DNA from 2 places in the Pseudonocardia tropica genome. Region 2 is predicted to be linked to the other one. Evidence: riboswitches for the same ligand, from Rfam matches in the RefSeq annotation. Region 2 holds a riboswitch; the other holds the start of a gene.
What was found. Region 2 has a riboswitch for S-adenosylmethionine ahead of thrC (threonine synthase). Riboswitches for the same ligand answer to the same signal wherever they lie in the genome.

Region 1 (4,387 bases), on a different contig from region 2:
CTCGCGGGCCTCGGCGGCGGTGTCGCCGAGGACGACGCCCGCGCTGGGCAGGATCCGCACCTCGTCGGGGTCGCGGCCGGCCCTGCGGACGCGGGCCTTGACGTCGTCGTAGAAGGCGCGGGCCTCGTCGAACTTCTGGTAGCGGGAGAAGATCGCGTCGGCCGACGCGGCGGCGAAGTCGCGCCCGGCCGGGGACTCGCCTGCCTGCAGCACCACCGGGTGGCCCTGCGGGCTGCGCGGGGTGGTGAAGCGCCCGGCGATGTCGAACTGGTTGCCGGACACGGCGAAGTCGCCGACGTGGCCGTCGCGCAGGAAGGTCCCCTCGGCCGGGTCGGCGACGACCGCGTCGGAGCCCCAGGAGTCCCACAGCGCGCGGACCGCGGCGAGGGCCTCCCCCGCGCGCTCGTAGCGCTGGTGGTGGCCGAGGTAGGCGCCGCGGCGGAAGTTCTCCCCGGTCGGGGCGTCGGAGCTGGTGACGACGTTCCACGCGGCGCGGCCACCGGAGAGCAGGTCGAGCGTGGCGAACTTGCGGGCCAGCTCGTAGGGCTCGTTGAACGTCGAGTTGACGGTGCCGGCGAGCCCGACGTGCTCGGTGACCGCGGCCAACGCGGCGAGCACGGTGAAGGTGTCCGGGCGCCCCACGACGTCCTGGTCGAACACCTCGCCGCCGCGGGTGCGCAGCCGCAGCCCCTCGGCGAGGAACAGCAGGTCGAGCTTCCCGCGCTCGGCGGTGCGCCCCCAGTGCTCGAAGGACTCCCAGTCGATGTGGCTGCCGGAGGCGGGGTCGCTCCAGACGGTGTCGTGGTTGACGCCCGGGAAGTAGGCGCCGAGCACGATCTGCTTCCTGCCGGTGCTGGTCATGCGGTCGCTCCGGAGAGTGCGGGGTTGAACGCGGTCACGGCGTCGACCCGGGCTCCTGCGGCGTAGCGGCTGACCGGGCGGGTCAGCCCGAAGCGCGCACGCAGGGTGGTCTCGCCGTAGGCGGTGCGGAAGGCGCCGCGGGCCTGCAGCTCGGGCACCAGACCCTCGACGACCGCGTCGAGGTCGGTCGGGAGGACGGCCGGGCGCAGGCGGTAGCCGTCGAGGCCGGCACGGCGCCAGGACAGCAGGGTGTCGGCGAGGCCGGCCGGGGTGGTGGCGAGGACGGCGGCGTCGGAGGAGAGCGGGTCGAGGGCGTCGAGGCGGGCGAGCCGGTCGCGGGCGGCGCGCTCGGTCGCCTCCAGGACCACGACGACGTCACCGAGGATCCGCAGCGGCGGCGCGGTGCGGCCCACGGCGGCCTCGGCGGCCCGGACCTGGGCGACGACGCGGGCGGCGTCGTCGGCGTCGTGCGGGGTGGTGAACACGACGTCGCCGACGCGGGCGGCGAGCAGCGCCGGGTCGTAGCCGTGCGCCAGCGACACGACCAGCGGCTGGCCCTGCGGTGGCCGCGGCACGATCGACGGCCCGGCGACGCCGAAGTGCTCCCCGGCGAAGTCGACCCGGTGCAGCCGGTCCCGGTCGACGAAGCGGCCGGTCAGCGCGTCGCGGATCTCGGCGTCGTCCTCCCAGGAGTCCCAGAGCCTGCGCACGACCTCGACGGCGTCGGCGGCCTCGCCGAACAGCTCGGCGACGAGCTCCCGGGCGGCCGGGGTGCCCAGGTCCTCGCGGCGGATGCCGGGGACGGTGCGGCGCCCGAAGTGGGCTGCCTCGTCGGCGCGGACCGAGGTCTGCACCCGCCAGCCGGCGCGGCCGTGGCTGTCGTGGTCGAGCGTCGACAGCGCGGACGCGACGTGGAACGGCTCGGTGTGGGTGGTGGTGACGGTCGGGACCAGCCCGATCCGCGACGTCGTCGGGGCGAGGAAGGCGGCGACCAGCGAGGCGTCGAGGCGGCCCTGCACCCGGTCGGTGCGGCGGCCGGCGCCGCTCAGGTGGTCCCCGGACTGCAGTCCGAGGGCGTCCTCGATCGTCAGGAGGTCCAGCAGCCCGCGCTCGGCGGTGCGGGCCAGGTCGGTCCAGTAGCGGGCGGAGAACAGCTCGCGGGGTCGGGCGCCGGGGTCGCGCCAGGCGGCGGGGTGCCAGCCGGCGCCGTCGAGGGCGACGGCCAGGTGCAGCGGCCGGCCTGGCGTGTCCGATGTGGACATGAGGGCATCGCTTCCTCGTCGCACGGAGGTGCGACGGAACGGGGTGGGGCGTCACGGGACTCCGACGGCCACCGGACGGCGGGGCGCCGACGGGCGGCGCACGACGCGGACGGGGCGGCGTCAGCCCCGACAGGCGGCGCCGGCCACCCGCATCAGGTCGACGTGCCGCCGGTACCGGGGGTGGTGCGCGCCGCGCACCTGCTCCGCGATCGACCGCATGGTGTCCTCCATCGAACCCGGCTGGAGCACCCGCACCCGCGTGCTGCGGGGGGTTGCTGCGGCGTCGTCGAGCCGGGTCTCTCGGCCGCTCCGGATGGTGTGCGATCCGACTGTAGGGATCCGGTGCCCGACGGTGTCAACCCGCGGAGCCGGGCAGTGATCCCCGCCGCACCGAATCTCCCGACCTGCGGAATCGCCACCTCGGACCGCCTCGACCTGTCCGGACATCTCGACCGTTTTCCTGGGGGGTGGACTCCGGGTTGTCCGGGGAGGTGACCACGCCGCACCCTGGTCGGGTGACGACGAGCCGACGGAGGCCCTCGCGCCCCGGTCGGTTACCACGGGGCGTGACCGAGCCCGCCCCCCACGAGCCGACCCGTGCCGCCCGGCGCGCGGTGCCGGTGCGCCCGACCGGCCTCGAGCCGTTCTGGCCGAGCCGGCGCGCACCCGCCTACAGCGAGCTCTGTCGCTGAGCGGTCTCCCGCCCCGCGGGCCGTAACGCCACGCCCCCGGCGTGCGAGGCACCCGCCGGACCGGGAATCGCCCGCCGGACACCACTCCGGCCCGCCACCCGTCCCGAACCCCGGCACGCCCCCCAGGGCCGGCCGGCCCCGGCGCGCAGCGGTCGTCACCGACCGCCCGCCGCCCCCACGGAAGGACCCCGTCCCGCGATGTCCCCGCACGTCCTGCGCTCCGGATCCCGGGCGCGCACCGCCGCCGTCCTGCTCGCGCTGCTCACCGCGCTCGGGCTGCTGGCCGGCTGCTCCCGCGCCGACGAGAGCACCACCGCCGCGGGCGCCACCTCCCCCGCGACCGAGGTCCGCCTCGGCTACTTCCCGAACATCACCCACGCCCCCGCGCTGGTCGGGGTGAAGCAGGGCCTGTTCGCCGCCGAGCTGGGGAGCACGAAGCTCACCACCCAGACGTTCAACGCCGGCCCGGACCAGGTCAACGCCCTGCTCGGCGGCTCGATCGACGTCGCGTTCATCGGCTCCGGCCCGGCGATCAACGCCTTCACCAAGTCCAACGGCGAGGCCGTGCGCCTGGTCGCGGGCTCCACCTCGGCCGGCGCCCAGCTGGTGACCAGCCCGGACATCACCTCGCCCGAGCAGCTCAAGGGTAAGATCATCGCGACGCCGCAGCTGGGCAACACCCAGGACATCGCGCTGAAGACCTGGCTGTCGGAGAACAAGCTCCCGATCGGGCAGGGCCCGGACGCGGTGACCGTGCAGAACATCGAGAACCCGCAGACCCTCGACCTGTTCAAGCAGGGCAAGGTCGCCGGCGGCTGGCTGCCCGAGCCGTGGAGCTCGCGCCTGGTCGACGCCGGGGCGAAGGTCCTGGTCGACGAGAAGTCCCTGTGGCCCGACGGGAAGTTCCCGACGACCGTCGTCATCGTCCGGACCGAGTTCCTGGCGCAGCACCCGCAGACCGTCGAGGCGATCCTGCGCGGCGAGCAGAAGGCCATCACCCTCATCCGTGAGAACCCCGCGCAGGCGAAGACCGTCTCCAACGAGGCGATCGGCGAGATCACCGGCAAGCCGCTGGCGGCGAACATCCTCGACCGCGCCTTCACCGAGCTGTCCTTCGACTCCGACCCGCTCGCCTCGACCTTCCCGCAGCTGGCGAAGGACTCGGTCACGGCGGGCATCGCGAAGAGCGAGGCGGACCTGACCGGCTTCCTCGACCCGGCCGCGGTCGACGCGGTCCGGACCGGCTCCGGGGAGGCCGCCGTGGACCCGGCCGGTCTCGCCGCCGCGAACTGACCTTTCCGATCGACGAGGGGAACCACCGATGACCGTCGACCTGACCGCCCGGCGCCCGAGGACCCGCGACACGGCCGTGGAACTGTCCGGGGTCGCCAAGACCTTCGGCACCGGCGCCGGGGCGGTGACCGCGCTCAACGGGATCGACCTGCAGGTCGGCGACGGCGAGTTCCTCTGTGTGCTCGGCGCGTCCGGCTGCGGCAAGTCGACGTTGCTGAACCTGCTCGCCGGGCTCGACGAGCCCACCGCGGGCGCGGTCCGGGTCGGGTCGGCGCGGCC
Region 2 (4,387 bases):
CCGTGGCCCGCGGGGGCCGGCGGCGCGCTGCTGCTCGCCGGGGTGCTGGTCGTGCTGCTGGCGATGGGCCGGGTGCCCCGGCTGCGGGCGCTGTTGCTGGCCCTGCTGGTCGGGCTGCTCGTCGTCCTCGTCCCGACCCGGTTCGCACCGCCCGGCTGGCCGCCCGCCGGGTGGCGGATGGTGGCCTGCGACGTCGGTCAGGGCGACGCGCTCGTCCTCGCCACCGGTATCCCCGGGCACGCCGTCCTGGTCGACACCGGGCCGACCGACGACGCCGTCGACACCTGCCTGGACCGGCTCGGTGTCCGGGTCCTGGAGCTCGTGGTGATCACCCACTTCCATGCCGACCACGACGGCGGCCTCGCCGGCGCGCTGCGTGGCCGCGCCGCGGGCGGCATCGCCGTCGGGCCGGTGCGGGAACCGGCGTCCGGGCTGCGCGACATCACCCGGCGCGCCGAGGAGGCCGGTGCCCCGGTGGTGGGGCTCGCGCGCGGGATGGAGCTGGGCTGGCCGGAGCTGCGCCTGCAGGTCCTCGGCCCGGTCCACCCGCCCCTGACGGTCGACGGCAGCGACGGGACGGCGGTCAACGACATCTCGCTGCTGCTGCGCGCGACCACCCCGGCCGCGACGATCCTGCTGACCGGCGACGCGGAGCTGGTCGCCCAGGACGACCTGCTCGACTCCGGTGCCGACCTGCGGGCGGACGTGCTGAAGATGCCCCACCACGGGTCCCGCAAGGTGGTCCCGCGGCTGATCACGGCCGTCGCCCCGCGGGCGGCGGTGATCAGCGTCGGCAACGGCAACAGCTACCGGCACCCCAACGCGGAGCTGGTGGACCGGCTGGTCGGGGCGGGGATCGTCGTCGCACGCACCGACCGGTCCGGTGACCTGGCCCTGACCGGCGACGACCCGGCCGGGCTGACGGTGGTCGCGCGGGGCGACCCCCGCCCGGCGCCCGGCCGGCGGGGCCGGTCAGCCCAGGTTCGCCAGCGCCTCGCGGACCGCGGCGGACGTCGACGGCACGGTCGCCGTCGGGCCGACCTCGCCGGAGACGGCGTCGAGGGTCTTGAGGCCGTCGCCGGTGATCATGAGGACGGTCTCGGCGTCGGGGTCGAGCGCCCCGGCCTCGAGCAGCTTCCTGGTGGTCGCGATGGTGACCCCGCCCGCGGTCTCGGCGAACACGCCCTCGGTGCGGGCCAGGAGCCGGATGCCGTCGACGACCTCCTCGTCGGAGACGTGGCCGACCGAGCCGCCGGTGCGGCGCACCGAGTCGAGGACGTACGGGCCGTCGGCCGGGTTCCCGATCGCCAGCGAGCGCGCGATGGTGTCCGGCTTCTGCGGCTGGATCACGTCGTGGCCGGCCTCGAAGGCCCGCGCGACCGGCGAGCAGCCGGTGGCCTGGGCGCCGAACACGGTGTACGGGGTGGGCTCGACCAGGCCCAGGGTGCCGAGTTCGGTGAACCCCTTGTCGATCTTGGTGAGCTGGGAGCCGGACGCGACGGGGACGACGACCTGCTGCGGGAGCCGCCAGCCGAGCTGCTCGGCGACCTCGTAGCCCAGGGTCTTCGAGCCCTCGGCGTAGTACGGCCGGACGTTGACGTTCACGAACGCCCAGTCCTCGTGCTCGGCGGCCAGCTCGGTGGCGAGCCGGTTGACGTCGTCGTAGTTGCCGTCCACGGCGAGCAGCGTGCCGCCGTAGACGGCGGTGGTGACGATCTTCGCCTGCTCCAGCGAGGACGGGATCAGCACGACCGAGTCCCAGCCGGCGCGGGCGGCCGCGGCGGCGACGGCGTTGGCCAGGTTCCCCGTCGAGGGGCAGCACAGCACCGAGAAGCCGAGTTCACGGGCGGCGGCGAGCGCGACGGCGACGACGCGGTCCTTGAACGAGTGCGTCGGGTTGCCCGTGTCGTCCTTGATCCAGATCTTGCGGACGCCGAGCGCGCGGGCCAGGTTGTCGGCCTCGATCAGCCGGGTCAGGCCGGGTTCGGTGTTCGCGTGCTGCTCGACGGTCGAGGGGACCGGCAGCAGGTCCTTGTAGCGCCAGATCGACTTCGGCCCGGCCTCGATGGAGGCGCGGGTGACCTTCGGGAACTCGTAGGCGACCTCGAGGGGGCCGAAACAGCGCGGACACGCGAACTCCGCGGCGAGCGGGATCTCGTGGCGGCACTCGCGGCACGCGAGAGCGCGCGCGGAACCGAGGTCGTAGGCGGAGGTGGTTTCGGGCGCAGCAGTGAGAGTCACGAGATCTCCTCATCTGTCCCGCCGTACGTGGCGGGCCGGAATTGGCACCGTGTTCGTCGACGTCCTCGCTGCACGGGATGCGCAGGTCCGGGCGGATCGTCGTGCGACGCCGGTTGCCGGGGCTTCAACGGGCCGTTCCCTCTGCCCCTCTGGATGAGCCATATGCGGTTGTGGTGCTCCGGACGCCGGGCGCCGGAATCGACGTCGACCGTACGCGAGCAGGGGGCTCCACCGCCAGACGGCGTACCCCGGTCGGGACGCGGCTCACCCGTTGTCGGGGGTGTGGGCCACCATGGGGGTGTGAGCAGCACGAGCGAACCGGGCCCGCTGCAGCTGGTCGTCGGGGACGAGGAGTTCCTGGCCGAACGGGCGGTGTCCGACCTGGTCCGGCGCGCCCGGCAGGGGGATCCGGAGACCGAGCTGCGCCGCTTCCGGACCTCCGAGGTGGCACCCGGTGAGCTCGCCGGACACCTCAGCCCCTCCCTCTTCGCGGAGGGCAGGGTGATCGTGCTCACCCACGGTCAGGACGCGACCAAGGACATGACCGCCGCCGTCGCCGACTACGTGAAGGACCCGGCCGACGGGATCGTGCTCGTGGTCCAGCACGCGGGGGGAGCGAAGGGCAAGGCGCTCCTGGACGTGATGCGCAAGGCCGGGGCGCACACCGTCACCTGCAACCGCATCACCCGCGCCGACGAGCGGTCGGACTTCGTGCGCGACGAGGTCCGCCGCCACGGCGGCACGATCACGCCCGGGGCGCTCGCGGTGCTGGTCGAGGCGGTCGGGTCGGACCTGCGGGAGCTGGCGGCCGCGGCCGGGCAGCTGGTCGCGGACACCGGCGGCGCCGTGGACGAGGGCGGGGTGCGGCGCTACCACCGCGGCCGGGCCGAGTCCTCCGGCTTCGCGGTGGCCGACGCGGCGGTCGCGGGGGACCGGCGGGCGGCGATGGAGGCGCTGCGGTGGGCGCTGGTGCTCGGAGTCCCGCACGTGCTGATCGCCGACGCGCTCGCGGACGCGGTGCGCACCCTGGCGAAGGTCGGCTCGGCCGGGCGGGGCGACCCGAACCGGTTGGCCGGGGAGCTGGGGATGCCGCCCTGGAAGATCCGCAAGGCGCAGCAGACGGTCCGGCAGTGGCGCCCGGAGCAGCTCGCCGTCGCCATCGCGGCGACGGCGCGGGTGAACGCCGACGTCAAGGGCGTCGCCGCGGACGCCGGGTACGCGTTGGAGCGGGCCGTGCTGGCCGTCGTCTCCGCACGCACCCCGCGCTGACCCGGAAACACGACGACGGCACCACCCGGGTGGGGCGGCGCCGTCGTCGGAGGAACCGGGGTGGCTCAGGCCTGGACGTCGTTGAGTCGCTTGGCCAGGGCCGACTTGCGGTTCGCCGCCTGGTTCCGGTGGATGACGCCCTTGCCGGCCGCCTTGTCGAGGGCCTTGGCCGCCTTGCGCTGCAGCTCCACGACGTTGTCGGCGCCGGAGTCGGCGGCCTCGCGGAAGTGGCGGATCGCGGTCTTGACCGACGACTTCACCGACTTGTTGCGCTGCCGGCGCTTCTCGTTGGTCTTGACTCGCTTGATCTGCGACTTGATGTTGGCCACGTCTGCCTCTGGTCTTCCTGCCTGCTGGTCGGCTGGTGAGTGTTCTCGTCCGGGTCCGCTCCGGCGGCACCGAACAGCATCACTGGAGAGAGGGTCCAGGCCGTTTCGGGCGAGCACGCCGAGCGCTCGACGCACAAGGTTACCAGCGGCGTCGTCGCGCCCTGTGCCGGGTCACCAGACGCGGTAGGGCAGGAACTTCCCGTTCAGCGTGATCACGGCCCGGTCGCCCTTCGGGTCGGGCACCCGTGCGAGGTCGAGCTCGAAGTCGATCGCGGACACGATGCCGTCGCCGAACTCCTCGCGGACGAGCTCGGAGATCGTCGTCCCGTAGACCTGCACCATCTCCGACAGGCGGTGGACCAGCGGGTCGGTGAGGTCCACCGCGGCCGCGCCGCGTACCGGCGGGAGGGTGAGGGCGTCGACGACGTCGGCGTCGAGGTCCAGCAGGTTCCCGGCGGCCTCGGCCTGCTCGCGGGTCATCGTCTGCTGGCCCAGCAGGGCCGAGGTGGACCATGCGAGGGACGCGCCGACGGCCTCGGCGACCGCGT

Region 1: it holds a riboswitch for S-adenosylmethionine, as region 2 does, so the genes downstream of both, WHI96_RS09435 (putative leader peptide) here and thrC (threonine synthase) in region 2, are expected to answer to the same signal.

The regions. Positions count from the first base shown of each region.
Region 1 is NZ_JBEDNP010000004.1:336,218-340,604, forward strand. Features, by position in the region: gene WHI96_RS09425 (NtaA/DmoA family FMN-dependent monooxygenase) at 1-861, opposite strand, end outside; gene WHI96_RS09430 (LLM class flavin-dependent oxidoreductase) at 858-2,123, opposite strand; gene WHI96_RS09435 (putative leader peptide) at 2,244-2,342, opposite strand; SAM riboswitch class I at 2,348-2,443, opposite strand; gene WHI96_RS09440 (ABC transporter substrate-binding protein) at 3,014-4,108, shown strand; gene WHI96_RS09445 (ABC transporter ATP-binding protein) at 4,137-4,387, shown strand, end outside.
Region 2 is NZ_JBEDNP010000003.1:128,433-132,819, reverse strand. Features, by position in the region: partial or broken gene WHI96_RS06195 (ComEC/Rec2 family competence protein) at 1-780, shown strand, start outside; gene thrC (threonine synthase) at 973-2,241, opposite strand; SAM riboswitch class I at 2,248-2,401, opposite strand; gene holA (DNA polymerase III subunit delta) at 2,542-3,510, shown strand; gene rpsT (30S ribosomal protein S20) at 3,576-3,839, opposite strand; gene cynS (cyanase) at 4,011-4,387, opposite strand, start outside.